One region of the Streptomyces sp. NPDC046308 genome, then DNA from elsewhere that is predicted to be linked to it. Evidence: riboswitches for the same ligand, from Rfam matches in the RefSeq annotation. Region 1 holds a riboswitch; the other holds the start of a gene.
The links. Region 1 has a riboswitch for ZMP and ZTP ahead of ACZ6JT_RS12095 (serine hydroxymethyltransferase). Riboswitches for the same ligand answer to the same signal wherever they lie in the genome.
Positions count from the first base shown of each region.

Region 2: it holds a riboswitch for ZMP and ZTP, as region 1 does, so the genes downstream of both, ACZ6JT_RS05960 (bifunctional 5,10-methylenetetrahydrofolate dehydrogenase/5,10-methenyltetrahydrofolate cyclohydrolase) here and ACZ6JT_RS12095 (serine hydroxymethyltransferase) in region 1, are expected to answer to the same signal.

Region 1 is NZ_JBVJFB010000002.1:1,025,445-1,044,599, forward strand. It holds gene ACZ6JT_RS12085 (2'-5' RNA ligase family protein) at 1-245, opposite strand, end outside; gene trpS (tryptophan--tRNA ligase) at 343-1,356, opposite strand; gene ACZ6JT_RS12095 (serine hydroxymethyltransferase) at 1,645-2,913, opposite strand; ZMP/ZTP riboswitch at 2,948-3,038, opposite strand; gene rocD (ornithine--oxo-acid transaminase) at 3,174-4,376, shown strand; gene ACZ6JT_RS12105 (glutathionylspermidine synthase family protein) at 4,409-5,611, opposite strand; gene ACZ6JT_RS12110 (hypothetical protein) at 5,626-5,928, opposite strand; gene ACZ6JT_RS12115 (DMT family protein) at 6,033-6,869, shown strand; gene pdxR (MocR-like pyridoxine biosynthesis transcription factor PdxR) at 7,061-8,461, opposite strand; gene ACZ6JT_RS12125 (carboxymuconolactone decarboxylase family protein) at 8,509-9,003, shown strand; gene ACZ6JT_RS12130 (hypothetical protein) at 9,076-10,068, opposite strand; gene ACZ6JT_RS12135 (hypothetical protein) at 10,072-10,467, opposite strand; gene ACZ6JT_RS12140 (hypothetical protein) at 10,454-12,163, opposite strand; gene ACZ6JT_RS12145 (malate dehydrogenase) at 12,297-13,286, opposite strand; gene ACZ6JT_RS12150 (short chain dehydrogenase) at 13,516-14,142, opposite strand; gene ACZ6JT_RS12155 (LysR family transcriptional regulator) at 14,213-15,121, shown strand; gene ACZ6JT_RS12160 (DUF3017 domain-containing protein) at 15,108-15,644, opposite strand; gene ACZ6JT_RS12165 (bifunctional methylenetetrahydrofolate dehydrogenase/methenyltetrahydrofolate cyclohydrolase) at 15,634-16,494, opposite strand; gene ACZ6JT_RS12170 (hypothetical protein) at 16,738-17,391, shown strand; gene purH (bifunctional phosphoribosylaminoimidazolecarboxamide formyltransferase/IMP cyclohydrolase) at 17,471-19,063, opposite strand; gene purN (phosphoribosylglycinamide formyltransferase) at 19,060-19,155, opposite strand, start outside.
Region 2 is NZ_JBVJFB010000001.1:1,354,023-1,361,492, reverse strand. It holds gene ACZ6JT_RS05980 (amino acid permease) at 1-1,052, shown strand, start outside; gene ACZ6JT_RS05975 (SRPBCC family protein) at 1,094-1,543, shown strand; gene ACZ6JT_RS05970 (RNA polymerase sigma factor) at 1,606-3,207, opposite strand; gene ACZ6JT_RS05965 (methyltransferase domain-containing protein) at 3,421-4,182, opposite strand; ZMP/ZTP riboswitch at 4,240-4,315, shown strand; gene ACZ6JT_RS05960 (bifunctional 5,10-methylenetetrahydrofolate dehydrogenase/5,10-methenyltetrahydrofolate cyclohydrolase) at 4,470-5,315, shown strand; gene ACZ6JT_RS05955 (MAB_1171c family putative transporter) at 5,404-6,630, opposite strand; gene ACZ6JT_RS05950 (NAD(P)/FAD-dependent oxidoreductase) at 6,627-7,470, opposite strand, start outside.

The sequences.
Region 1 (19,155 bases):
AGGGGACGGAAGGTTCCCGTCCCGGCCAGCCGCATCCGGAAGGCGCAGGAGGCGGCCGCGACCTTCGCGAGGTGGGCCCGGATCGCCGGGAGCCGGTCCGCCTCCACCTCGGTCGGCGGCACGAGGGTGACGTGCGTGGGGATGCCGTGCGCGGCGGCGTCCCCGAAGCCGGCGCGCCGCTGCTGGAGCTGGCTGCCGTACGGCTCCGGGACCGCGATCGAAACGCCGAGCGTTACGGTCCCCACGTATCTCTCCTCCGGTTGTCGCTGTGGACTGCTGCCGCCCCAGTGTGGCGGCAGCACCCCCGTTCTTGCCAGGGCCCTCTGTCCGTAGTTGCGTTCGTCAGTGCTTGGCGGGCACCAGACCGAGGCGGTCGTACGCCTGCGCGAGGGTCTCGGCGGCGACCGCACGGGCCTTCTCCGCGCCCTTGGCCAGGATGGAGTCCAGGGTCTCCGGGTCGTCGAGGTACTCCTGGGTGCGCTGCTTGAACGGTGTGACGAAATCGACCATCACACCGGCCAGGTCGGTCTTCAGCGCGCCGTAGCCCTTGCCCTCGTACTTCGCCTCCAGCTCGGCGATCGTCTCGCCCGTGAGGGTGGCGTAGATCGTGAGCAGGTTGCTGACGCCGGGCTTCTTCTCCGCGTCGAAGCGGATCTCGGCCTCGGTGTCGGTGACCGCGCTCTTGATCTTCTTCTCGGTGACCTTGGGCTCGTCGAGGAGGTTGATCAGGCCCTTGGGGGACGACGCGGACTTCGACATCTTGATCGCCGGGTCCTGGAGGTCGTAGATCTTCGCGACCTCCTTGACGATGTGCGCGGCGGGCAGGGTGAAGGTCCGGCCGTAGCGCTGGTTGAAGCGCTCGGCGAGGTCGCGGGTCAGCTCGATGTGCTGGCGCTGGTCCTCGCCGACGGGGACGGCGTTCGCCTGGTACAGCAGGATGTCGGCGACCTGCAGGATCGGGTACGTGAACAGGCCGACGCTGGCGCTGTTGACGCCGCCCTTCGCGGACTTGTCCTTGAACTGGGTCATCCGGCTGGCCTCGCCGAAACCGGTGATGCAGTTCATGACCCAGCCGAGCTGGGCGTGCTCGGGCACGTGGCTCTGGATGAAGAGCGTGCAGCGCTCGGGGTCCAGACCGGCGGCGAGCAGCTGCGCGGCGGAGAGGCGGGTGTTCGCGCGGAGATCCTTCGGATCCTGCGGCATGGTGATCGCGTGCAGGTCGACGACCATGTAGAACGCGTCGTGCGTCTCCTGGAGGGCGACGTACTGGCGAATGGCTCCGAGGTAGTTCCCGAGGTGGAACGAACCGGAGGTGGGCTGGATGCCGGAGAGCGCGCGAGGACGATCAGAAGCCATGGCCCCATTCTCTCAGGTGCGGGGGCGGGCTCGGGCCCGCCGCCGGCCTGATCCTTCCGGGTGGCGCCGCGGGTGCCGGTGCGGTGGTGGGGTACCGGGCGGTAGCGGCCCGTCCGGATCCAGCCCCGGCCGAGCGACCGCTTTGCGCCCCCTGCCGGCGCGGGCCGACACCGCTGCGCGGGGCTCCACGGGCGCCGCCCCCACCCGCGCCCCAATCGCCGGAAACCCAGCCCCGCCGGCGTTTGAGGCGCGGGATCCGGGGCGGAGCCCCGGCAACGGCGCGGCAGGTCAGGACAGAGGGAGGCCCGGGGCCGGGAAAGCCGCCATGAGGTCGGCGACCTCGGCGCGGATCACCCCGAGCGCGGCCTCGTCCGACTTCGCGGCGGCGCCGACCGCGCGCGAGATCCAGTCGGCGACGACCGGCATGTGCTCCGCCGACAGCCCGCGGGACGTCAGCGACGGCGTACCGATCCGCACCCCCGAGGGATCGAACGGCTTGCGCGGGTCGAACGGGACCGTGTTGTAGTTCACCACGATCCCCGCCCGGTCCAGGGCCTTCGCCGCGACCTTGCCCGGCACGTCCTTGCCCGTCAGGTCGATCAGGATCAGGTGGTTGTCGGTGCCGCCCGAGACCAGGTCGAAGCCCCGCTCCAGCAGCGCCGCCGCCAGCGCCTTCGCGTTGGCGACGACCGCGTGCGCGTACGCGGTGAAGGACGGCTGGGCGGCCTCGTGCAGGGCCACCGCGATGCCGGCCGTCGTCTGGTTGTGCGGGCCGCCCTGAAGGCCCGGGAAGACCGCCTTGTCGATGGCCTTCGCGTGCTCCTCGCGGCACATGAGCATCGCGCCCCGCGGACCGCGCAGGGTCTTGTGCGTCGTGGTGGAGATGACGTCCACGTGGCCCGCCGGGGACGGGTGCGCGCCGCCCGCGATCAGGCCCGCGATGTGGGCCACGTCCGCGACCAGGACCGAGCCCGCCTCCTCGGCGATGGAGGCGAAGGCCGCGAAGTCGATGGTGCGGGGCAGGGCGGTGCCGCCGCAGAAGATCAGCTTGGGCCGCTCGGCGAGCGCCAGGTCGCGCACGGCGTCGTAGTCGATGAGCCCGGTGTCGGCCCGGACGCCGTACTGCACGCCCCGGAACCACGAGCCGGTCGCCGAGACGCCCCAGCCGTGCGTCAGGTGGCCGCCCATCGGCAGGGCCATACCCATCACGGTGTCGCCCGGCTTCGCGAAGGCCAGGTACACGGCCAGGTTGGCCGGCGAGCCGGAGTACGGCTGCACGTTCGCGTGGTCCACGCCGAACAGGCCCTTCGCCCGCTCGACCGCCAGGGCCTCCACGCGGTCGATGTTCTGCTGGCCCTCGTAGTAGCGGCGGCCGGGGTAGCCCTCGCTGTACTTGTTCTGCAGCACGGTGCCGGAGGCCTCCAGGACGGCCGCGGACACGTAGTTCTCACTGGGGATCAGGCGCAGGGTCTGCGCCTGGAGGACTTCCTCCGCTGCGACGAACGACGCCAGTTCGGGGTCGGTGGCGGAAAGGGCGGGATGGCGGCTCGCGGACATGGCGGGCTCCTCCGGGGTCGATGTGATCGGTACCCCGCGAGGCCCAGGCGAGCGGCCCTGAATGCGGTCGGACGCGCACGGCTCCCCCGGAGTCCGTTCTCCGTGCGCCAGTCGCCGTGCGTACCGCCCACCTTAGCCGCCGCGCGACGCGGAAGGTTTCTGCATCCGGCATCGGAGCGACGATAAGGAGACGACGATAAGAAGGGTGACGCCACCCTCGTCACCACCCGCACCGGGCAAGACGGACGATCGGAGACCCCGTGTCGACAACTGCTGATGTGATCCGCTCCGCCGACGCGCACAGCGCGCACACCTACCATCCGCTGCCCGTCGTCGTCGCGTCCGCTGACGGCGCGTGGATGACCGACGTGGAGGGCCGCAGATACCTCGACATGCTCGCCGGGTACTCCGCCCTCAACTTCGGGCACGGCAACCGGCGTCTGATCGACGCCGCCCGGGCCCAGCTGGAGCGGGTCACGCTCACCTCGCGCGCCTTCCACCACGACCGGTTCGCCGACTTCTGTACCGAACTCGCCGCGCTGTGCGGCAAGGAGATGGTGCTGCCGATGAACACGGGCGCGGAGGCCGTGGAGACGGCGGTGAAGACCGCCCGCAAGTGGGGCTACGAGGTCAAGGGCGTCCCGGACGGGCACGCCAAGATCGTGGTCGCCGCCGACAACTTCCACGGCCGGACCACGACCGTCGTCTCCTTCTCGACGGACCACGACGCCCGCGACCACTTCGGTCCGTACACGCCGGGCTTCGAGATCGTCCCGTACGGGGACCTCACCGCGCTGTCCCACGCCGTCACCGAGAACACCGTGGCCGTGCTGCTGGAGCCGATCCAGGGCGAGGCGGGGGTGCTGGTGCCGCCGGCCGGCTACCTGAGCGGCGTACGGGAGCTGACCCGCGAGCGGAACGTCCTCTTCATGGCGGACGAGATCCAGTCGGGGCTGGGGCGGACCGGCAGGACCTTCGCCTGCGAGCACGAGGGGGTCGTCCCCGACGTCTACGTCCTCGGCAAAGCGCTCGGCGGCGGCGTGGTCCCGGTGTCGGCCGTCGTCGCCGACGAGGACGTGCTCGGGGTGTTCCGGCCCGGGCAGCACGGGTCCACCTTCGGCGGGAACCCGCTCGCGTGCGCCGTCGCCCTGGAGGTAATCGCGATGCTGCGGACCGGCGAGTTCCAGCAGCGCGCCACCGAGCTGGGCGACCACCTGCACCACGAGCTGGGCCTGCTGGTCGGCGCGGGCGCCGTGACCGCCGTACGGGGCCGCGGACTGTGGGCGGGCGTGGACATCGCCCCGGGCCACGGCACGGGCCGCGAGGTCTCCGAGAAGCTGATGGAGCGGGGGGTGCTGGTGAAGGACACCCACGGATCGACGATCCGGCTCGCCCCGCCGCTGGTGATCAGCAAGGAGGACCTGGACTGGGGGCTGGACCAGCTCCGGGCGGTCCTGGCCTGAGCCCGGGCAGGGACCCAGAGGGATCAGAGGGATCAGAGGATCACGTGGGGCAGGAAGCGGGCGTACTCGTCCGTGACCGGCCCCGCCGATTCGCGGATGCCGAGCCCCGCCGCCTCGTCCTCGACGACCCACGCGCCGAGCACCACCCGGTTGCCGTCGAAGTCGGGCAGCGGGGCCAGGCCCTGGAAGCAGTACCGCTCGCCCTCCTCCGGTACGAAGGGCTCGCCGCCCCCGCCCGGTTCGTGCAGGGTGACGCCCGCGCCCTCGCGGCCGAGGAGCGGCTTGGCCACGTAGCCGGCGGATCCGGCCTCGGCCAGCTCGCGCGGTCCGTCGAGGTAGGCGGGCAGCAGGTTCGGGTGCTCGGGGAAGAGCTCCCACAGGATCGCCAGCAGCGCCTTGTTGGAGAGCAGCATCTTCCACAGGGGCTCGATCCAGCAGGTGGTGCCGGTGCCGCCGCCGTGGTCGTACGTGCCGAGGACGTGCGGGCCGAACTCGTCCGTGGCCAGCCACTCCCACGGGTAGAGCTTGAAACAGCTGCGGATGAAGCGGAGCTTCTCGTCCACGAACCGGCCGGACAGGCTGTCCCAGCCGATCTGCTCGACGGAGAGCGCGTGGGTGTCGAGGCCGGCCTGCTCGGCGGTCTCCTGGAGGTAGGCGACCGTCATCAGGTCCTCGCCGAGCTCGTCGGTCTCGGAGTGCGCGAAGTGCAGCGGGCCGGCCGGCAGCAGCTCGGCCTGGCGGCGCCAGGCATCGACGAGGCGCTCGTGGAGGCTGTTCCACTGGTCGGCGCCGGGGAAGCGTTCCTCCATCCAGAACCACTGCGGGCCGGCCGCCTCCACGAGGGAGGTGGGGGTGTCGGCGTTGTACTCCAGCATCTTGGCCGGGCTGCCGGTGCCGTCGTAGCGCAGGTCGAAACGGCCGTAGAGGGAGGGCTGTTCGGCGCGCCGGCGCCAGGACTCGGCGATCAGCGCGGCGAGCCCGGGATCGGTGATGCCGAGGTCGGCGAAGCGGTCGTGCTCGACGATGTGCGCGGCGGCCGCCAGGCACATGGCGTGCAGCTCCTCGACGACGTTCTCCAGGGCCTCGACCTCGGGGAGGGAGAAGGAGTAGTACGCGCTCTCGTCCCAGTAGGGGCGCAGGGTGTCGTCGGGGTAGCGGGTGAGGGGATAGATGAGCCCCTGCTCCTCGACGGTCTTCTGCCAGCCGGGGCGGGGCTCGATGGTGTGCCGCTGCATGGGTTCCGGTTTCCTCAGCCGCCGCTGGAGCCGGAGCTGCTGTGGCCGCCGATGCCGCCGCGGGTGACGGCGGACTTGTCGAAGCTGCCGCCGGAGACCTTGCCGCTGCTGACGTAGCCGCCGTAGTAGTACGCGCCGCGGCCGCCGCTCTTGCACTCCTTGTTGTTCAGGTGCTCCAGCGTGGAGCGGGACGCGCAGCGCTTGTCGGGCTCGTCGCTGCTGCCGCAGGCCACGAGGGTGGCCGCGAGCAGGCCCATGCCGCCGAGGGCGACCGCGCCGGAGCGCATACGGCGCTGGTTGGTGCTGCTGCTGTCCATGTCTGCTGCTCCCCCTGGGGCCTGGCGTGCTGCCGACAGAGTAGAGCGGTGGCCCGGGCCGATGGAATCCGGCCGCCGTGAGATCCGTGACCTAGAGTCAGTTCGTGCTCATTGGGATGGTTTGCGCACTCGGTGCCGCGGTCTGCTTCGGTACGGCGTCCGTTCTGCAGGCGATCGCGGCGCGGGCGGCGGAGCCGGGGTCGGGGTCCGGGGTGGACGCGGCGCTGTTCCTGCGCGCCGTACGGCAGTGGCGGTACCTGCTGGGTCTCGGCCTCGACGCGGTCGGCTTCGTCCTCCAGATCATCGCGCTGCGCCACGTCCCGATCTACGCGGTGGGGGCCGCGCTGGCCGCCAGCCTGGCGGTGACGGCGGTGGTCGCGGCGCGGCTGCTGCGGGTACGGCTGTCCCGGACGGAGTGGGGTGCGGTGTGGGTGGTGTGCGCGGGGCTGCTGATGCTCGGACTCGCCGCCGGGGAGGAGGGCTCGGGAACGGGGTCGCTCGCGCTGGAGCTGGGGCTGCTGGCGGTGGCGGGGCTGGTGCTGGTGGTCGGCGCGGTGGCGGGGCGGCTCCCGGACGGGCCGCGGGCACTGGTCCTGGGTCTGGCCGCGGGGACGGGCTTCGGGGTGGTCGAGGTCGCGGTGCGGCTGATCGACTCGCCCTGGGACCTGCGCGACCCGGCGCTGTACGCGCTCCTGCTGGGCGGCGGTGCGGCCTTCCTGCTGCTCACCTCCGCGCTGGCGCGCGGCTCGGTGACGGCGGCGACGGCGGGGCTGGTGCTCGGCGAGACGATCGGCCCGGCCGCGGTGGGCGTGGTCTGGCTCGGCGACCGCACCCGCGAGGGCCTGACCTGGCTCGCCGTCGCCGGTTTCGCCGTCGCGGTCGCCGGTTCCCTGGCCCTGGCCCGCTTCGGCGAACCGGCGGCTCCGTCCCCGGACGGGTGACCGTGGCCGCGCCGCCGCTGCTGGGGCTCCGCCCCGGATCCCGCGGGCGGTGTGCCGGCCGAGCGGCCGTCTGCAGCCCGTCGTGTCGGGGCTCCGCCCCGAACCCCGCGCCTCAAACGCCGGGATTTGGCCGGCGTTTGAGGAGCGGGGTGCGGGGGCGGGCCCCGGCGGCCGGGCCGTAGGCGGGCCCGTCAGGGAAGGGCGGCGGCGAGGGCGGCCAGTGTCGGGGACCACGCGCTGTCCGACGGAGTGCCGTAGCCGACGACCAGCGCGTCCCGCGGCACGACCTCCGCCTGCGGGTGCCGGAAGCTCGACAGGCCGTGCACGGTCAGGTCCTGCCAGGCGGCCGACTGCACGACCGACCGCTCCGTCCCCGCCGGAAGGTCCAGCACCGCGTGCAGCCCCGCCGCGATGCCCGACACCCCGACCCGGCCCGCCACCGCCGCCACCAGCTCGTCCCGGCGCCGCCGGTAGCGCAGTCGCATCCCGCGCACGTGGCGGTCGTACGCCCCCGAGGTGACGAACGCCGCCAGCGTGAGCTGTTCCAGCGCGCTGGAGGCCCAGTCCGTGGGGCCCTTGGCCGCCAGGACCTCGTCCAGCAGCCCCGGTGGGACCACCATCCAGCCCATCCGCAGCCCCGGCGCGAGGGACTTGCTGGCCGTGCCGAGGTAGACGACGCGGTCCGGGTCGAGTCCCTGGAGGGCGCCGACCGGCTGGCGGTCGTAGCGGAACTCCCCGTCGTAGTCGTCCTCCAGGATCAGCCCGCCCGTGGTCCGGGCCCAGTCGACCGCCGCCGCCCGGCGGGCCGGGGTGAGGGCCGCGCCCGTCGGGAACTGGTGCGCCGGGGTCAGCAGCACCGCGCCCGCCGACGCGGTCAGCTCCCCGGTGCGGGCCCCTTCCCCGTCCACCGCCAGTGGCCGCGTCCGCAGCCCGGCCCGCTCCAGCAGGTCGCGGTGGAAGTCCAGTCCGTACCCCTCCACCGCGACCTCCCGCACCCGCCGCGCCCGCAGCACGCCGGCCAGCAGGGTCAGCCCGTGCAGGAAACCCGCGCACAGCACGATCCGGTCCGGGTCGGCGTACACCCCGCGGGCCCGCGCCAGGTAGCCCGCGAGCGCCTGCCGCAGCTCGACGCGGCCGCGCGCGTCGAGCGCGTACCCGAAGGCCTCGTTCGGCGCGTCGGTCAGGGCCCGCCGGGCCGCCGACAGCCAGGCCGCGCGCGGGAAGCCGCCCAGGTCCGGGGAGCCGGGCCGCAGGCTGTACGCGGGCCCCTGGCGCGCGGGACGCCGTACGGGGGCGGCCGCCGCGGCCCGGCGCGGACGGGCCCGTTCCGCGACCCGGGTGCCGGAGCCCTGGCGGGCGGTCAGCCAGCCCTCGGCCACCAGCTCGGCGTACGCCTCCGCGACCGTGTTCCGCGCGATGCCGAGGTCGGCGGCGAGGGTGCGGGAGGACGGCAGCCGGGTCCCGGCGGCCAGCCGCCCGCTGCGCGCGGCCTCGCGCAGGGCCTCGGTGAGGCCGGCCCGCAGCCGCCGTCCGGCGGTGAGGTCCAGGTGCAGGTGCAGGTCGGCGCCGAAAGTGGCCCACGATTCCGTCATGAATATGGACCATATCCGCGGGCCGCCCGGCTCCTAGGGTGGATCACATGACGACCCCACACGCACACGCACCCGAGCACACCCCCCGCATGCAGATGGCGAAGGTCGCCCCCGAGGTCTACAAGGCCGTCCTGGCCCTGGAGATCGCCTCCCGCAAGGGCCTGGACCCGGCGCTGGTCGAGCTAGTCAAGATCCGGGCCTCGCAGGTCAACCACTGCGCCTTCTGCCTCGACATGCACACCAAGGACGCCCTCGCGCACGGTGAGAGCGTCGAGCGGATCGTGCAGCTGGCCGCCTGGGAGGAGTCGCGGCACTTCTACACCGAGAAGGAGCTCGCGGCGATCGAGTTCACCGAGGCCGTCACGGTCCTGACGGACGGGTTCGTGCCCGACGAGGTGTACGCGAAGGCCGAGAAGCACTTCGAGGAGCGCGAACTGGCCCAGCTGATCGCCGTGATCGCGACGATCAACGTCTGGAACCGCATCGGGGTCACCACCCGCATGGTGCCCGGCCACTACAAGCCGGGCACGTACCAGTCCTGACCGGCGTCGCCGGGCGAGCGGCCTGCCGGGCGAGCGGCCTGCCGGGCAGGCCGGGCCCGCCGGCGGACCCGGTCAGCCGGCCGGCCGGAACGCGGCCAGCGCCGCCGCGTGGTGGTCCTGCGTGACCTGCCACTCGGCGGCCGGGCCCGCGGTCAGCACCGCCCACTTGCCGCCGTCCGACCCGAACAGGACGCGTTCGACGCCGCGCCGCAGCCCGTGCGACTCCTCGCTGTCGTACTGGTAGACGAGCTCGGCCGCCCCCGAGCCGCCGGGGACCGGGCCGACGCGCACCTCCTCGTACCCCTTGGTGGCGCTCCGCAGGTACCCGGAGGCCTGGGTGACCGCGTCGAGCGGGCTGAGCTCCGGCTCCGACACCCGGAAGACCTGGATCAGCGCGGTCCGGTCGGGCGAGCGGTAGAAGACCCCCTCCTTGAGCTCCTCCCGCACCCAGCCCGCCGGGACGGCGATGGTGAAGCCCGCCGGGTCCTGCTTGGTCTCGTGGGCCCCCGCACCCGCCCCCGTGCCCGGCCCGGTGCCGGTCGGACTCGGGCTCGGGCCCGCACTCCTGCCGACCCCCGACGTCGGGGAGCCGGAGGCGGAGGGCGACCCCGTACCGGACGGTCCCCCGCCGGACCACGACGGCGTACCCGAGGCCACCGTCCCGTTCTTCTCCCCCGCGCGGTCCGCGTCGTCCGTGTCCCGGGCCAGGAACCACACCGTCCCGGCGCCGAGCGCGACGGCGGCGACCGCGATGGCCGCCGTCACCGGAGTCCGCCACCGGCCGGGCCGGCCGCCGGAGGGCGGCACGGGACCGGGCTGCGGCGGTACGGGCGGCGGATATCCCTGGTCGGGCCCGTAGGGCGGCTGCGGCGCGGTCGGCTCCGCGTACGGGGGCGGGGCCGGAGCCCCCGGCCCGAGCGGGTCGTACACGGGCGGCGCGCCCGGCGGCTGCGGCGGGAGCGGCGGCAGGCCCGGCGGCGGCCCGGCCGGGGCCTGGTCCACCACCCAGCGCTGCGCCTGCGCGTCCCAGCGGCGCGGGCCGGACGGCGGCTGTGCCGGAGCCACGGCTCAGCCCCCCAGCTGGCCGAGCAGGCTGCCGAGGGCAGCGGCCGCGCTCACCGACTCCACCAGCGGGGCCCACCGCTCCAGCGCCGCGCGCAGCCGGGCGGGCAGGCCGGGGCGGATCGTCTCGGCGCCCTCCAGCTGCTCGGCGATGCCGTCCAGTTCTGCGTCGAGGGCGGTTCTGTCCTCCCCCCGGGGTGCCTCCCGTACGAGCGCCTCGCGCAGGGTGAGCACCGCCTCCAGCAGCTGCGCCGCGTCGGGTGCGCCCGCTCCCGTACCGCCGTGGTGCACGGTGTTGGTGTTGTGGGAGCCGCCGAAACTGACCGCGCTGCCGTGGACGCTGCCGATCCGCACTCCGGGCTCCGGCCCGGTGCCGCTCCCGCTTCCGCTATCTGCCGCCATGGCTCCCCCTGTGCGTGCTGTTGTGGTTGCCGCTGCCGCCCATGCTGATCGCGCTGTCGTACGCCGCACCCACGTAGTTCTCGATGTGGATGCCGGCGCGTCGCGCGAACGCCTCGGTGTGCCAGCCGCCTTCGTGCAGGACCAAGGTAATACCGGCGATGACCCGGTCCTGAATGGTCTTCAAGTACCTGTCCAGGTCCATGAGATGGAACAGCGAACCGTTGTCCTGCGCCGCGAGTTCGCGCACGGACACGCGCGGCCCCTCCGGCCGGGCGCCGCGGTGACCGCCGGCCGCGATCCGCACCCAACTCGCGACACCGCGGCCCAGGGTGACGAGGGAGGCCGTGAAGGAGCCCGGGGTGTGCCGCAGGGCCCAGAGCACCTTCCCGAACCGGTTGTTGTTCAGGTAGCGGTGGGCGTCGGCGTCCGCGTTGTGGAAGGCGACGTGGACGGGCAGCAGCACGTGCGGGGCCATCTCGACCATCATCATCCCGCCCTGGGTGTGGACCCGTACGAACAGGGTGACGACCATGTTCTCGTCCCAGCCGCCGACGCGGATGCGCAGGAAGTGCCGGCGGCGTTCGCCGCCCTCCTCGATGGCCGCGGCCCGGTGCGTCTCGAAGTCCGCACGCAGGTACGAGCCTTCGTCGCGGTGCCCCAGTCCGTCGCCCGGCAGGAACACGCACTGGTCGACGACCAGCTCCTGCATCCGGTCCAGTACGGCGGCCTGGGCCTGCGGGGACCCGTGCGGCGAGGGCACCCGCAGCCGCTCCACCAGGGGCACGATCGCCCCGAGGATGTGGGCGTTGGTGAGCTGATCCGGTGTGGTGCCTTCGGGCAGGTCCTCGCGGGGGCGCAGCTCGAAGGACTCCTGCCAGGGGCGGTAGGCCTGTCCGGCCCCGGCGAAGGGGTGGTTGATGTCATACATGATCAGCGGCGCGTGCTGCTCGTCGACGATGCGCCGCCGCACCCGCGCGAACCGTACGCCCACCTCGGTCTCGGCGGGATCGGCCGGCCGGTGGGCGTACCGGTCCCGGTTGAGGTCGTTGGCGATGGTCCGGGCGACGTACCCGCGCTGGAGGCCGACGACGGTGACGACCGCGGCGAAGACCGCGGGGACCCACCCGATGACGAATCCGGTCGCCACGCCACCGATGCCCTGCGAGAAGATCAGGGCGCCGAGGCCGATGGATCCGCCCGTGTCGTCGAAGGCGCCGAGCAGCGCCAGCCAGACCAGGAGGATCAGGAACAGCAGGGCGAGCAGGTTCCACCAGGCGTAGATCCGCACCACGAGGGACAGGAGGCGCGCCAGCAGGCCGGACCGGGCCCTGAGCCAGCCGCCGAGGCTCAGCAGCAGGAACGGGACGAGCAGCAGCGCGAGCGCGCCGCCGGTCAGCACGGAACCCACGAACCAGGCGCCGAGTACGCCGAGCGCCCAGCCGAGTTCGGCGCGGCGGGCGCGGAGGGCGTGGGCGAGGACGCGTGAGGCGTCGAACCCGTAGGAGGGCGCGACGATCCGCTCCTCGTGGACGTACAGCTCCTCGATCACCCGATCGCGGTATCCGGCGTCGACGTAGGTGCCCGCGCACAGGAAGCGGCCGGCCTCGCTGAACGCCGGGTCGACGGGGGGACGGCCGCGGAGGAGGTCGTCCTGCCACCCGCCGGTGGGCTGAGGGGGAATGGGGCTCTCGGTCACCGACCGACTTTAGATTTCACTTATTTCAAGCGACAGGCGTAAACACGCCAAAGCGCCCCGGCCGGGTGGGCCGGGGCGCCAGGGGTCCGCGCTTCCCGCCGAGGTGCGCGCGCTCCTCGGCGGGGAGGACGGATCAGATCAGGCCGAGCTCGCGGACCGCGTCGCGCTCCTCCGACAGCTCCTGGACGGAGGCGTCGATGCGGGTGCGGGAGAACTCGTTGATGTCCAGGCCCTGGACGATCTCGTACTTGCCGTCCTTGCAGGTGACGGGGAAGGAGGAGATCAGGCCCTCCGGGACGCCGTAGGAGCCGTCCGACGGGATGCCCATGGAGGTCCAGTCGCCCGCGGCGGTGCCGTTGACCCAGGTGTGGACGTGGTCGATGGCGGCGTTGGCGGCCGAGGCGGCCGAGGACGCGCCACGGGCCTCGATGATCGCGGCGCCGCGCTTGGCGACGGTCGGGATGAAGGTGTCGGCGAGCCACAGCTCGTCGCTGACGACCTCGGCGGCGTTCTTGCCGGCGATCTCCGCGTGGAAGATGTCCGGGTACTGGGTGGCCGAGTGGTTGCCCCAGATGGTCAGGCGCTTGATGTCGGTGACGTCGGCGCCGGTCTTCTTGGCGAGCTGCGAGATCGCGCGGTTGTGGTCCAGGCGGGTCATCGCGGTGAAGCGCTCGGCCGGTACGTCCGGGGCGGCGGCCTGGGCGATGAGCGCGTTGGTGTTGGCCGGGTTGCCCACGACCAGGACCTTGATGTCGTCCGCGGCGTGCGCGTTGATCGCGGCGCCCTGCGGCTTGAAGATGCCGCCGTTGGCGGAGAGCAGGTCACCGCGCTCCATGCCCTTGGTGCGCGGGCGGGCACCCACGAGCAGCGCGACGTTGGCGCCGGCGAAGCCCTGGTTCGGGTCGTCGAAGATGTCGATGCCCTTGAGCAGCGGGAAGGCGCAGTCGTCGAGCTCCATGGCGGTGCCCTCGGCGGCCTTCATGCCCTGGGGGATCTCCAGAAGACGGAGCTTGACCGGCACGTCCGCGCCGAGCAGGTGCCCGGAGGCGATGCGGAAGAGCAGCGCGTAGCCGATCTGGCCGGCGGCGCCGGTGACGGTGACATTCACAGGAGTGCGGGTCATGGCCTTCTCCGTTTAGACAGCTGGCGGTGGGGCGTCCCTGCCCCATGTGCTGGAGGACGCCGCTCCCCTGTAAATCTTGACGTGAAGAGACATCCGCGGTCAGGCTATCCGACCCGGAAGCGGGCCAACCCCCGGGTCCCTGTGGTGCGTGGCACACGGGCCCCGGCGTTTCGAAGGCGGAGCCGGTTCGGGGACCTCTGTTCGGCCTGCTCTCCGGCGGCCGGACCGGCTACTCGACCAGGAAGATCCGGCCCGTCTGGTGGCCCTCGATCGACTTGACGTACGCGTTCGCCGCGCGGGCCACGGGCACCGGGTCGAATCCCGCGAAGGTGTCCCCGTACGCGTCGAGGGACTCCTCGAAGACGGTGGGGCTGACGGCGTTGATGCGCTGGCGGCCGGGCAGTTCGATGGCCGCGGCGCGCACGAAGGCCTCGACGGCGCCGTTGGCGAGGGCGGCCACGGCGCCGGTGAGCAGGGGCTCGCGGGCGAGGATGCCGGTGATCAGGGTGTACGAGGCGTGCGCGGGCAGGTGGCCGACGCCTTGGCGGACCAGCTCGACCTGGCTGACGACCTTGCCTTCGAGGCCGCTGCGGACGTCGTCGGTGCCCAGCTCGCCCAGGGGCCGCCACGGCACGCCGCCGGCCGCGCACGCCACCGCGTCGATCTCGCCCACCCGTTCGGCCAGCCGGGCGTACATGGCCCGGACGGACGCGGGGTCGGTGATGTCCACCGGGATGTCAGCGTCCTTGCGGGAGGCGGTGACGACCTGGTGGCCGCGCTCGCGCAGGGCCGTGTGGACCGCCCGTCCGAGGGTGCCGTTGGCTCCGACCAGGACGACCTTCTTCTTCGCGTTCATGGCACGAGCATCACGCCCCCGAACTGTGAAGTCCAGCTACTTCTGCTACAGCAATCGTTAAGCTGAACTCATGCTCGATGTGAAGCGGATGATCATCCTCAGGGATCTGGCAGCGCACGGGAAAGTGACCGCCGTCGCCGACCTGCACGCGGTGACCCCCTCCGCCGTGTCCCAGCAACTGCGCGCCCTGGAGGCAGAGGCCGGGGCCGTCCTCGTGGAGCGGGAAGGGCGCGGGCTGCGGCTCACCCCGGCCGGCGCGGCGCTGGCCGCCGCCTGCGAGCCGGTGCTGGCCGCCCTGGAACGGGCCGAGGCAGCGGTACGGGCCCTCGACACCGAGCCCGGCGGTGAGCTGGCCGTCGGCTGCGCCCCGAGCGCGCTGGCCACGGTGGCCGCGCCGCTCCTGGCCGAGCTGGCCGTACGCCACCCCCGGCTGCGCCCGCGCATCGTGCAGGCCGACCCTGAGGAGGCCGTGCCGCTGCTCCGCGCGCGCCGCCTGGACCTGGCGGTGACGTACGCGTACCCGCTGCTCGGCGCCCCGCCGGCGCCCGGGACCACGGCGGTGCCGCTGTTCGAGGACCCGCTGTGCCTGGCGCTGCCGCGGGCCCTGGTCCCCGCCTACGAGCGGGACGGGCTCGCCGCGCTGCGCGGGACCGACTGGGTCTCGGCACCGGCCCCGAGCAGCTGCCGCGAGATGCTGCTGCACGCCTGCCGGAATGCCGGATTCACCCCGCGCATCGCGCACGAGTGCGCGGATCTGCGGGCCGGCCTGTGGCTCGTGGCCACCGGGCGGGCCGTGTCGATCCTGCCGAAGCTGCTGTGCGACGCCCCGCCGCCCGGCGCCGCCGTACGGGAGCTGCCGGGCCCCGGGCGGACGCTGGACGCACTGGTGCGGGCGGGCACGCAGACCCAGCCGGCCGTCGCGGCCACCCTGGCCGCGCTCACGGCGCTCACCGGACCCGCCGCGCTCACCGCACGGTGAAGCGGACCGCGCTCTCCAGGAACGGGATCTCCAGCAGCGGCTTGGGCTCGATCACCAGCGCGAGCAGCGTGATCGCCACACCCAGCAGCCCGTACGTGATCATGTCCGTGAAGCGGGAGCGCACCGCGAGCATCCCCACCGAGGGCAGCACGCGCCGCATCACGGAGGCGGCGATCAGGGCCACGCCGATCGCCAGGCAGCCGGCCTTCGGGTGCCCCACCGCGGTCGTCAGCAGCCCGGCCGCGGTCGCGGCGAGCACGCTGAGCATCGGCCACTGACGGGCGGGCGTGGACACCGCCCCCGGGACGGCGCGCCCGCTGCCCTCGGGGCGGGCGGTGTCCCGGGTGATGGACGGGAAGCGCCGGGACCGGCGCGCCTCGTCCACGGGCGCGGCCGGCGCGGCGACCGTGCCCGGTGTGACGGGCGTGACCGGCGCGCCGGACGCGACGGGCGTGCCGTTCGCCGCGGCCGCGCCGCCGCCGCCCGCGCGCCCGGAGTGCTCCGCGTCCCGTTCAGCCTGCACTGGTGGTCCGTTCCGCCGCCTCGACGACATTGACGAGCAGCTGGGCCCGGGTCATCGGGCCGACGCCGCCGGGGTTCGGGGAGATCCACCCGGCCACCTCGGCCACGCCGGGATGCACGTCGCCGACGATCTTCCCGTCCTGGTCGCGGCTGACGCCCACGTCGAGCACGGCCGCGCCCGGCTTCACGTCCTCCGGCTTGACCAGGTGCGGCACACCGGCCGCCGCGACGATGATGTCCGCCTGGCGCAGCAGCCCGGAGAGGTCGCGCGTACCGGTGTGGCAGAGCGTCACGGTGGCGTTCTCGGACTTGCGGGTGAGCAGCAGGCCGATGGAGCGCCCCACGGTGATCCCGCGGCCGAGGACGACGACGTGGGCGCCGTTGATCCCGACGTCGTGGTGGCGCAGCAGTTCGACGATCCCGTACGGGGTGCAGGGCAGCGGGCCCGGCTCGTTCAGCACCAGCCGGCCGAGCGACATGGGGTGCAGGCCGTCGGCGTCCTTCAGCGGATCCATCAGCTCCAGGACCCGGTTGGTGTCGATGCCCTTGGGGAGCGGGAGTTGCACGATGTAGCCGGTGCAGTCCGGGTTGGCGTTGAGCTCCCGTACGACCGCCTCGATGTCCTCCTGGGAGGCCGTGCCGGGCAGTTCGCGCTGGATGGAGGCGATGCCGACCTCGGCGCAGTCCTTGTGCTTGCCGTTGACGTACCAGCGGCTCCCCGGGTCGTCACCGACCAGGAGGGTGCCGAGGCCGGGGGTGATGCCCCGGGCCTTCAGGGCCGCCACGCGGGCGGTCAGTTCGGACTTGATCGCGGCGGCGGTGGCCTTGCCATCGAGAATCTGGGCGGTCATGACCCCATCCTCCCGGATGAGGTGGCCCCGGTTCCAGTCAAGGCGCTCGCCGGTGTGCAGGGTTCATTGCACTTGCACAACAAGTCACCGGCCGCACCGTAACGAACTGGACAAGCCTCGGGCGCCGGACGACGATGAATCGACTGAGTGCCGCGGGCAGTGCCGGGGGGCGGACCGCACCGTGCAGGATTCCTCCGCGCTCATGCCGTGCGTCCCCGCACTTCCACGGAGGAACACCCCAAGATGAGCTTCGGCGACCCGCACAATCCGTACGGACAGCAGCCGCCCCAGGCCCCGCAGGGCCAGCCCGGCTACGGCTACCCCCAGCAGGCTCCCCAGGGCGGCTACGCCTACCCGCAGCAGGCCCCGCAGGCGTACCCGGGCGGTCCCGTCGGATACCCGGGCGCCCCGTTCCACCAGATGCAGATGCCCGGCGGAGCGAAGGCGGCCCGCGTCATCCTCTTCATCGTCGGCGGCCTCCAGGTACTGGCCGGCCTGTTCTTCATCATCGGCGGCGCCGTGTTCGCCGCGGCGCTCTCGGACTCCAGCTACTCCAGCTCCTCCGCCGAGGACGCGGGGGCCGTCGCCGGCACCGTGGGCGTCGTCATCGGCCTCTTCTTCATCGCCATGGCGCTGTGGCCCATCCTGACCGCGGCCAAGCTGGCCAAGGGCCGCGGCGGCGTCCGCGTCTCCGGCATCATCTACGGATCGCTGCAGGTCCTCTTCGCCGCTGTCGGCCTGGTGGGGAACATGATCGCGCTCAGCGCCGACGAGCACACCCCGGCCGGCTTCGGCGTCATCGCAGCCCTGCCGTCCCTGGTCTCCCTCGCCCTCGGCATCACGGTCATCGTGGGCCTCGCGAAGGCGGGCGACTACTTCCGGCGCCCCCAGTACTGAGCCCCCTCCGCACGCACACGGCGAAGGCCGCGTCCCGCACTGCGGGACGCGGCCTTCGCCGTCGGTCGGGTACCGGTGATCAGTGGAAGAAGTGCCGGGTCCCGGTGAAGTACATGGTCACGCCGGCCTTCCGGGCGGCCTCGACGACCTGCTCGTCACGGACCGAACCGCCCGGCTGGACCACGGCCTTGATGCCCGCGGCCGTCAGGATCTCCAGCCCGTCCGGGAAGGGGAAGAAGGCGTCGGACGCGGCGTACGAGCCCTGCGCGCGCTCGGCGCCCGCCCGCTCGACGGCCAGCTTCGCCGAGTCGACGCGGTTGACCTGGCCCATGCCGACGCCGACCGAGGCGCCGTCCTTGGCGAGCAGGATCGCGTTCGACTTGACGGCCCGGCAGGCCTTCCACGCGAAGGCCAGCTCGGCGAGCTCGGCCTCGGAGAGGGCGTCGCCGGTGGCGAGGGTCCAGTTGGCCGGGTCGTCGCCCTCGGCCTGGAAGACGTCCGACTGCTGGAGCAGCGTGCCGCCCGAGATCGGCTTCAGGTCGCCCGGCTGGTGCGGGGTGCCGTCCACCTTCAGGACGCGGATGTTCTTCTTCTTGGCCAGGACCTCGACCGCGCCGTCCTCGTAGGCGGGGGCCGCGATGACCTCGGTGAAGATCTCGGCGACCTGCTCGGCGAGCTCCACGGTCACCGGACGGTTGACGGCGATCACGCCGCCGAAGGCCGACAGCGGGTCGCAGGCGTGCGCCTTGCGGTGGGCGGCGGCGACGTCCGCGCCGACCGCGATGCCGCACGGGTTGGCGTGCTTGATGATCGCGACACAGGGCTCGTCGTGGTCGTAGGCGGCGCGGCGTGCGGCCTCGGTGTCCACGTAGTTGTTGAAGGACATCTCCTTGCCGTGCAGCTGCTCGGCGTTGGCGAGCCCGCCCGGCTGCCCGTCGGTGTAGAGCGCGGCGGCCTGGTGCGGGTTCTCGCCGTAGCGCAGGGTCGACTTGCGCTCCCAGGCGCCCGCGAGGAACTCCGGCAGGACCGCCTCCGGCTCCGGCGCGTACGCGTTCGTGAACCAGGAGGCCACGGCCACGTCGTAGGCGGCGGTGTGCTGGAAGGCCTCGGCCGCGAGCCGCTTGCGGGCGGTGAGGTCGAAGCCGCCGCCCTGAGCCGCGGCGATCACGTCGGCGTACCGCTCGGGGCTGGTGACGACGGAGACCGACGGGTGGTTCTTGGCGGCGGCGCGGACCATCGACGGACCGCCGATGTCGATCTGCTCGACGCACTCGTCGGGGGTGGCACCCGACTGGACGGTGGCCAGGAACGGGTACAGGTTGACGACCACGAGGTCGAAGGGCTCGACGCCCAGCTCGGCGAGCTGGTCGCGGTGGTCCTCCAGGCGCAGGTCGGCGAGGATGCCGGCGTGCACGCGCGGGTGCAGGGTCTTCACCCGGCCGTCCAGGCACTCGGGGAAGCCGGTCAGCTCCTCGACCTTGGTGACGGGCACCCCGGCAGCGGCGATCTTCGAGGCGGTGGAGCCGGTGGAGACGAGCGCGACGCCCGCCTCGTGCAGCCCGCGGGCCAGCTCTTCCAGTCCCGTCTTGTCGTAGACGCTGATGAGCGCACGCCGGATCGGCCGCTGGGTCGTGGTCGGGTCGTTGCTCGCTGCGATGTCTGCGGCGGTCACTGGATTGTTACCTTTCGTCCCTCAATGCGGTAGCCGTGCCGGGCCAGGCGCCCCACGACATCGACGAGCAGCTGGCGCTCGACTTCCTTGAT
Region 2 (7,470 bases), on a different contig from region 1:
CCACCTGGGTCTCCAACGCGGCGCTCGCGGTGGCGGCCGTCGGCTACCTCGGCGTCCTCTTCCCCGCCGTCGGCGCGCACAAGTGGTCCATGTGCCTGGCCGCCCTGTGCGTGCAGTGGCTCCCGGCGCTCGCCAACCTGGCCGGCACCCGGTACGTCGGCGCCGTCCAACTGGTCTCCACCGTGCTGAAGTTCGCCCCGCTGCTGCTCGTCGCCGTGGGCGGGCTGTTCTTCTTCGACCCCGCCAACCTCGGCCCCTTCCAGGCCACCGGCCAGAGCGCGGTCGGGGCGGTCTCGGCCTCCGCCGCGATCCTGCTCTTCAGCTACCTGGGCGTCGAGTCCGCCGCCGTCAGCGCGGGCGAGGTCCGCGACCCGGAGCGCAACGTCGGCCGGGCCACGATCCTCGGCACCCTGGGCGCCGCCACCGTCTACCTGCTCGGCACCCTCGCCGTCTTCGGCCTGGTCGCCCACGAGAAGCTGGTCTCCTCCGAGGCCCCCTTCAGCGACGCCGTCAACGTCATGTTCGGTGGCACCTGGGGCGGCACGCTCGTCGCCGGCGCCGCCGTGATCTCGATGGCCGGCGCGCTCAACGGCTGGACCCTGCTCAGCGCGCAGACCCCGTACGCCGCCGCGAAGGACGGACTCTTCCCGAAGGTCTTCGAGACGAAGAAGCGCGGCGTCCCCGTGGCCGGCGTCCTCGTCACGGTCGCCCTCGCCTCGGCGCTGACCGTCTACAACTACACGGCCGGCTCCCAGCGCGTCTTCGAGGTCCTGGTCCTCGTCACGACCTTCACCGCGACGGTCCCGTACCTGCTCTCCACCGCCGCGCAGATCCACTTCCTGGCCTCGGGCCGCCCGGAGCGGGTCCGGCCCGGCCGCCTGGTCCGCGACGCCGTCCTCGCCTGCCTGGCGTTCGCCTTCTCGATGTGGCTGGTCGCCGGTTCCGGCTACGCCGCCGTCTACCAGGGCGTGCTGTTCCTCTTCGCGGGCGTCCTCGTGTACGCCGTGATGGCCGCTCGCAAGCAGCGCGCCGCCGTTTCGCCCGCGGGGTAGTTTGGAGGGAGAAGCCGCCCAGGGGGGCTCCAGGGGTCGCCATGTCCGCGATCAGCAAGAGCATCGAGATCGACCGTACGCCCGAGGACGTCTACGCGTACGTCACGGACCCCACGCACCTGCCGGAGTGGCAGGACAGCGCCCTGTCCGCCGTTCCCCTGGGGGACCTCCCGGTCCACGTCGGTTCCCGGATCCTCGTCACCCGGCGCATCGGCAGGCGGAGGATCCCCACGACCATGGAGTACACGGCCATGGACCCGCCGCGGAGCTGGCACCTCCACGGCGTCGCCGGGCCGGTCCGGCCGGACGTTCGGGGCAGGATCGAACCCCTCGACGGCGGGACCCGCTCGCGCGTCACCCTGTCCGTCGATTTCGAGGGCCACGGCATGGGCCGGGCCCTCGTTCCCCTCGTGGTCAAGCCCGCGGTCCGCAAGGAGATGCCCCGCGGCGAGGAGAAGCTCAAGCACATGCTGGAGCACTCCGCGCGCTGACCCGACAGATGGCGGCCTCCCCGGCGTGCCGTGCACCGCCGGGGAGGCCGCCACCCTGCCGTTTAGTCGAGGTAGTCGCGCAGCACCTGGGAACGCGACGGGTGGCGCAGCTTCGACATGGTCTTGGACTCGATCTGGCGGATGCGCTCACGGGTGACCCCGTACACGCGGCCGATCTCGTCCAGGGTCTTCGGCTGGCCGTCGTTGAGGCCGTAACGCATCGAGACGACGCCCGCCTCGCGCTCCGAGAGCGTGCCCAGGATCGACTGGAGCTGCTCCTGGAGGAAGGTGAAGGACACCGCGTCCGCGGGTACGACCGCCTCGGAGTCCTCGATGAGGTCACCGAACTCGCTGTCGCCCTCCTCACCCAGCGGGGTGTGCAGGGAGATCGGCTCGCGGCCGTACTTCTGGACCTCGATGACCTTCTCGGGGGTCATGTCGAGTTCCTTGCCCAGCTCCTCCGGAGTGGGCTCACGGCCGAGGTCCTGGAGCATCTGGCGCTGCACGCGGGCGAGCTTGTTGATGATCTCGACCATGTGGACGGGGATGCGGATCGTGCGCGACTGGTCGGCCATGGCACGCGTGATCGCCTGCCGGATCCACCAGGTCGCGTACGTGGAGAACTTGAAGCCCTTGGTGTAGTCGAACTTCTCCACGGCGCGGATCAGACCGACGTTGCCCTCCTGGATCAGGTCCAGGAAGAGCATGCCGCGGCCGGTGTAGCGCTTGGCGAGGGAGACCACGAGGCGGAGGTTGGCCTCCAGCAGGTGGTTCTTCGCCCGGCGGCCGTCCTCGACGAGGATCTCCAGCTCGCGCTTGAAGGCGGGCTTGTGGTCCTCCTCCTCTTCGAGCTTGTACTCGGAGAAGAGACCCGCCTCGATGCGCTTGGCGAGCTCCACCTCCTGCTCGGCGTTGAGGAGCGGCACCTTGCCGATCAGCTTGAGGTAGTCCTTGACCGGGTCGGCGGTGGCGCCGGCCACCATGACCGTCTGCGCCGGGGCGTCGTCCTCGTCGTCGTCGGACAGGACGAAGCCCTGGGTGCCGCCGGCCTTGGGGGCCTCTTCCTCGGCCTCGTCGGCCAGGTCCTCGGCGGCCCAGTCCTCGCCCTCCACGACGGGGGTCTCGCCCTCGTCGGCGTCCTTGGCGCTGGTCTTCTTCGCCGCGGCGGTCTTCTTCACGGCGGTCTTCTTGACGGCGGTCTTCTTGACCGTGCGCTTCTTCGGCTCGGCGGCGGCCTCGGCCGACGCCTCCTCGGGGGCGGCGGCGGCCGGCGATGCGGATATCGCCGAGGCCGAGGCCGTGGCCGTGGCCGTGGCCGTGGCGGCGGCCGAGGTCTTGCGCGCGCCGATGGGGCGCGGCGCGGCGGCGGCCTTCTTGGCCACGGTACGGGCCGGGGCGGCGGCGGCCTTGCGGGGCTTCTTCGCGGCAGCCTTGGTGGCGGGCGCCGCGCTGACATGGAGGGCGACACCCTCCTCGTCCAGGACCTGGTTCAGGCTGCGCAGGACCCGCTTCCACTGGTCCACCGGGATGCGGCCGGCCTCGAAGGCCTGGCGCACGTCGTCACCGTTGATGTGACCCTGCTCGCGGCCGCGCTCGACGAGCGCGACCAGGGCCTCGGATTCGGCGATCTCCGGAGGGAACGTACGGGACGGGCTGAGCGACACAAGGAGCCTCTCGTTGCGAACAGATAAGGGGTAAGCGGGACATCATCGCGCGAACTCGGGAAACAGACCCGAGGGGGGTCTGTATTCCGGGCCGCGCGAGGACACCTGTCGGTTCATCGCATGCCCGAGTCGATTCGTTACGCGCTGAATTGAGTGACCTGCGCCACGCTGTGGCCACGCAACCAATTCGGCGTGGATCCGTCCACCCTCCCTTCAGCCCTTTTTGCGGGCCTCGATGAGGAAGCGGGCGGTGTGCGCGACGAACGGACCTTCGCGTTCGATCTGTTCGTGCAGCTCGCGCAACCGGTCCCGGTACTGCCCGACCGTGAAGCCGGGCACCATCCAGATCACCTTCCTCAGAAAGTAGATCACGGCTCCGATGTCGTGGAACTCCGTCCGCAGACGTTCGGAGCGCAGATCGACGACTTCGAGGCCGGCCTTCGTGGCCTCGGCGACCGCGTCGTCGGGGTGCCGGCCGCGCCGGACCTCCTCCGGCTGCGGGCCGAGGAAGTACTCGACGAGCTCGAAGACGCTGGCCGGGCCGACCTGCTGCGAGAGGTAGGTGCCGCCCGGCGTCAGCACCCGCGCGATCTCCTCCCACCAGATGGTCACCGGGTGCCGGCTGGCCACCAGCTCGAAGGCCTCGTCGCCGAAGGGCAGCGGGGGCTCGTCCGAGTCGGCGATCACCACCGCGCCCAGCGGGTGCAGCAGCCGGGTCGCCCTCTCGACGTTGGGCGGCCAGGACTCGGTGGCGGCCATCAGCGGGGGCAGCGGCCCGGACCCGGCGAGGACCTCGCCGCCGCCGGTCTGGACGTCCAGCGCCGAGCGGACCCGGGACAGGCGCTCGGCCAGCAGTCGCTGGTAGCCCCAGGAGGGGCGCTGCTCGGTCGCCCGGCCGTCGAGCCACGAGAAGTCCCAGCCGTCCACGGAGACGGACTCGGCCTCGGCGACAAGATGGTCGAAAGTGCGCGTCATGTATCGATCGTCCCAGGTCGGGCGCCGGTCATCCACCCGATATGTCGACTACAGTGGGCGGCGGGCCGTGACTGGCGTTCGGGTGGATCACCACCGGGGAGCGGCCCGGCGTACCCGCGGGTCTGCGGACCTCCGGACATCCGCTCCCGGGGACCTCCCCGGGACCTCCGGTACGTCGACTGCCGCGCGCCTGGGCGAACCGCGATCCGCAGCGACGTTCAGGAGACCCCGTGACGACTGCCCAGACTGCCCCGTCGGCCCAGGCCGCGACCGGCACCGCCCGCCTGATGGACGGCACCGCCCTCGCCCGCCGCATCTCGGAGCAGACCGCCGCGTACGCGGCGAAGATCACCGAGCGCACCGGCACCGCACCCTGCCTCGCGACCGTGCTGGTCGGCGAGGACCCCGCGTCCGTCACGTACGTACGCATGAAGCAGAACCGCTGCGCCAAGGCCGGGATCACCTCCCGCCACGTCGAGCTGCCGGCCGCGACCACCACCGAGGAGCTGGTGGCCACCCTCACCGCGCTCTCCGAGGACCCCGAGATCAGCGGCATCCTGCTCCAGCACCCCGTCCCGCACCACATCGACGAGCGCGCCGCCTTCGAGGCCATCGCACCGGGCAAGGACGTCGACGGGGTCACCATGCACTCCTTCGCCGCCATGGGCTTCGGGCTGCCGGGCTTCGTCTCCTGCACTCCCGGCGGCATCATGCGCCTGCTCGCCGCCTACGACGTGGACCTGACCGGCAAGCACGCCGTCGTCGTCGGGCGCAGCGCCATCCTGGGCAAGCCGGCCGGGATGCTGCTGCTGGAGCAGAACGCCACCGTCACCTACTGCCACTCCCGCACCGTGGACCTGCCCTCGATCGTGCGCCAGGCGGACGTCCTGGTCGCCGCCGTGGGCAAGGCCGAGTTCATCCGGGGCGAGGACATCAAGCCGGGCGCGGTGGTCCTGGACGCCGGGTACAACGAGGGCAACGTCGGCGACGTCCACTTTGAGTCCGCCGCCGCGCGCGCCTCGCTGATCACCCCGGTGCCCGGCGGTGTCGGCCCGATGACCATCGCCGTCCTGCTGGAGCAGACCGTCCAGGCGGCCGCCGCGCAGGCCGGGCTGGACCTCGCGGAGCTCTGACCGCGCCGCGCGTACGCCGGACGCCCCGGGCCTTCGGGCCCGGGGCGTTCCCTTTCCCCGGCCCCTGCGTTTCCCCGGGTTCCACCCCCTAGCCGCGTACGGCGGCGGCCCGGGCGGCGGCGACGATGGGGGAGCCGCGGAACTCGCGGGCCAGGGCGGTCAGGGGCCGGCCGGACAGCCGTGGCGGCTCGCGGTCCCGCAGCGGTACGGAGCAGTCGCCGGCCTCGGCCTCGGCCGAGGTGGCGGTGTGCGGGCCGGGGTCCGCGTCGGTGGCGGTGGCGGCGGTCCTGCGGCCGCACGCGGCGGCGAGCATGGCGGCGTCCGCGACGGCCTCGGCCCGGTCCTCGCTCATGCCCTGCTCGCGCGCGGCCTCGTACGCCGCCCGGCGCACGCGCGGGTCGAACCAGCGGGTGAGGGCCAGGATCCCGTCGTCGATGACCGACTCGCGGTGGATCAGCCGGATCCCGACCGGTGACCACCACGTGAGCGGAACCGTCCGCACGCTGGACGCGGCGAAGCCCCGCAGGGCCTTCCACAGGGGGTGCAGCCCGCGGTACTCGCTGAAGTCCCGCCAGGTCGCCGACCCGCCGACCAGCGGCACGATGAAGCCCGTCGCCACCATCAGGGCCGCCCCCGCGGCCAGCGGCGGCGCCGCGTCCGTGGACAGGCCGTCCCAGTCGCGGCCGCTCCAGCGGGCACCCAGCGCGGTCCACTTGGCGACGAGGTAGCCGAGGTCCAGCAGCCCGCCGGTCATGATCAGGGCCAGCCCGGTCCGCAGCGGTCGCAGGGACGGGTGGGTGCGGCGCAGCCACCGCCCCGTGAGCACGGTCAGCGCCGAGCTGCCGACCGTGTGCGCCAGCAGGTAGCAGACGATCATCTCCCGGATCCACGGGGTGTCGGCGTAGTACGTGTCCAGGTCCCGCAGGCGTTCCACCGGTGCCTCGCCGATCGCGAAGAGGACGATGATCGCCACGGCGACCCCGCCGTACACGGCCACCGTCAGCCGGGTGGCCCGGCGCACCACGGCCGGCGGGCCGCCGCCCCACTGCAGGACCAGCACCACGCACGACCCGGAGAACGCGGTGATCAGGCCGAAGACCAGCGGGGCCGAGAAGTTGGCCACGCCGGTGAAGCGGTTGACCGCCGCGATCGTCGGCGGCGCCGCCAGGAACAGCACCAGGCATCCCATGACCAGCAGCGCGCAGACGGCCCGCATCGGGGGCTGGTCCCACCTCCTGTGCAGGGTGGGCGCCTTGACCAGCAGGATCAGGATCAGCAGCGCCCCCGGCACGTAGAGGATCAGGCCGCTCTTCACCGGGCCCGGCCGACGGGATCGACCGGATCGGCCCGCTGGTCGAGGCCGGCGACGCTCCGTTCGGCGGCGGTGAGCGGCGGCGCCTTCAGCGCGCCGCGGTCGGAGGCGCGCAGGACGTTCCAGACCACCGAAGGCCGGAGCCAGTGGGTGGGCGCGGTGCTCATGGTGATGACCTGGAGGAAGGCCGCGGTGAGCGCCTCCCGGGTGGTGGCCCCCGTCATCAGCCGGCTGACGTACCCGTTGAGCAGTCCGGCGCCGGTCCGCGGCTTCATGCCGGTGGCGCCCGGGTAGAGGATGTCCTGCGAGGTGGCCAGGTCCCAGGCGGTGGCCACCTGCGGGGCGATCGCGCGCTGCGCCTCGCGCCCGAAGCCGGGGTGGGCGAGCCCCTTGGCCCGCAGCAGGGACCGTACGGCGAGCAGCCCCTGGGCGGCGACGGTCATGCCCTGCCCGTAGAGCGGGTTGAAGGTGGCGACCGAGTCGCCGACGGCGAAGAAACCGTCGGGCAGCTCGACCTTCTCGAAGAAGATCCGGCGGTTGGCGGTGCCCTTGGTGACGGCCACGTCCGTGAGGGGCTTGCGGCCTTCCAGGAGCTCGCCGACGATCGGGTCCCGGATCCCCTTGGCGAACGGGATGAAAGCGTCGGGATCACCGGTGGGCTGGCCGCCGCGGGTGCCGGACAGCGTCGCCTGCCACTGGCCGTTCTCGATGGGCACGATGGTGGCCGTCTGGCCCGGTACGGGCACGCGGGGGTCGGACTGGACGTTCACTATGGGGAAGCCGGACTCGTGGGCTCCGGCGGGCGCCTCGAAGATCCGGGTCGCGTAGACCAGGCCGGAGTCG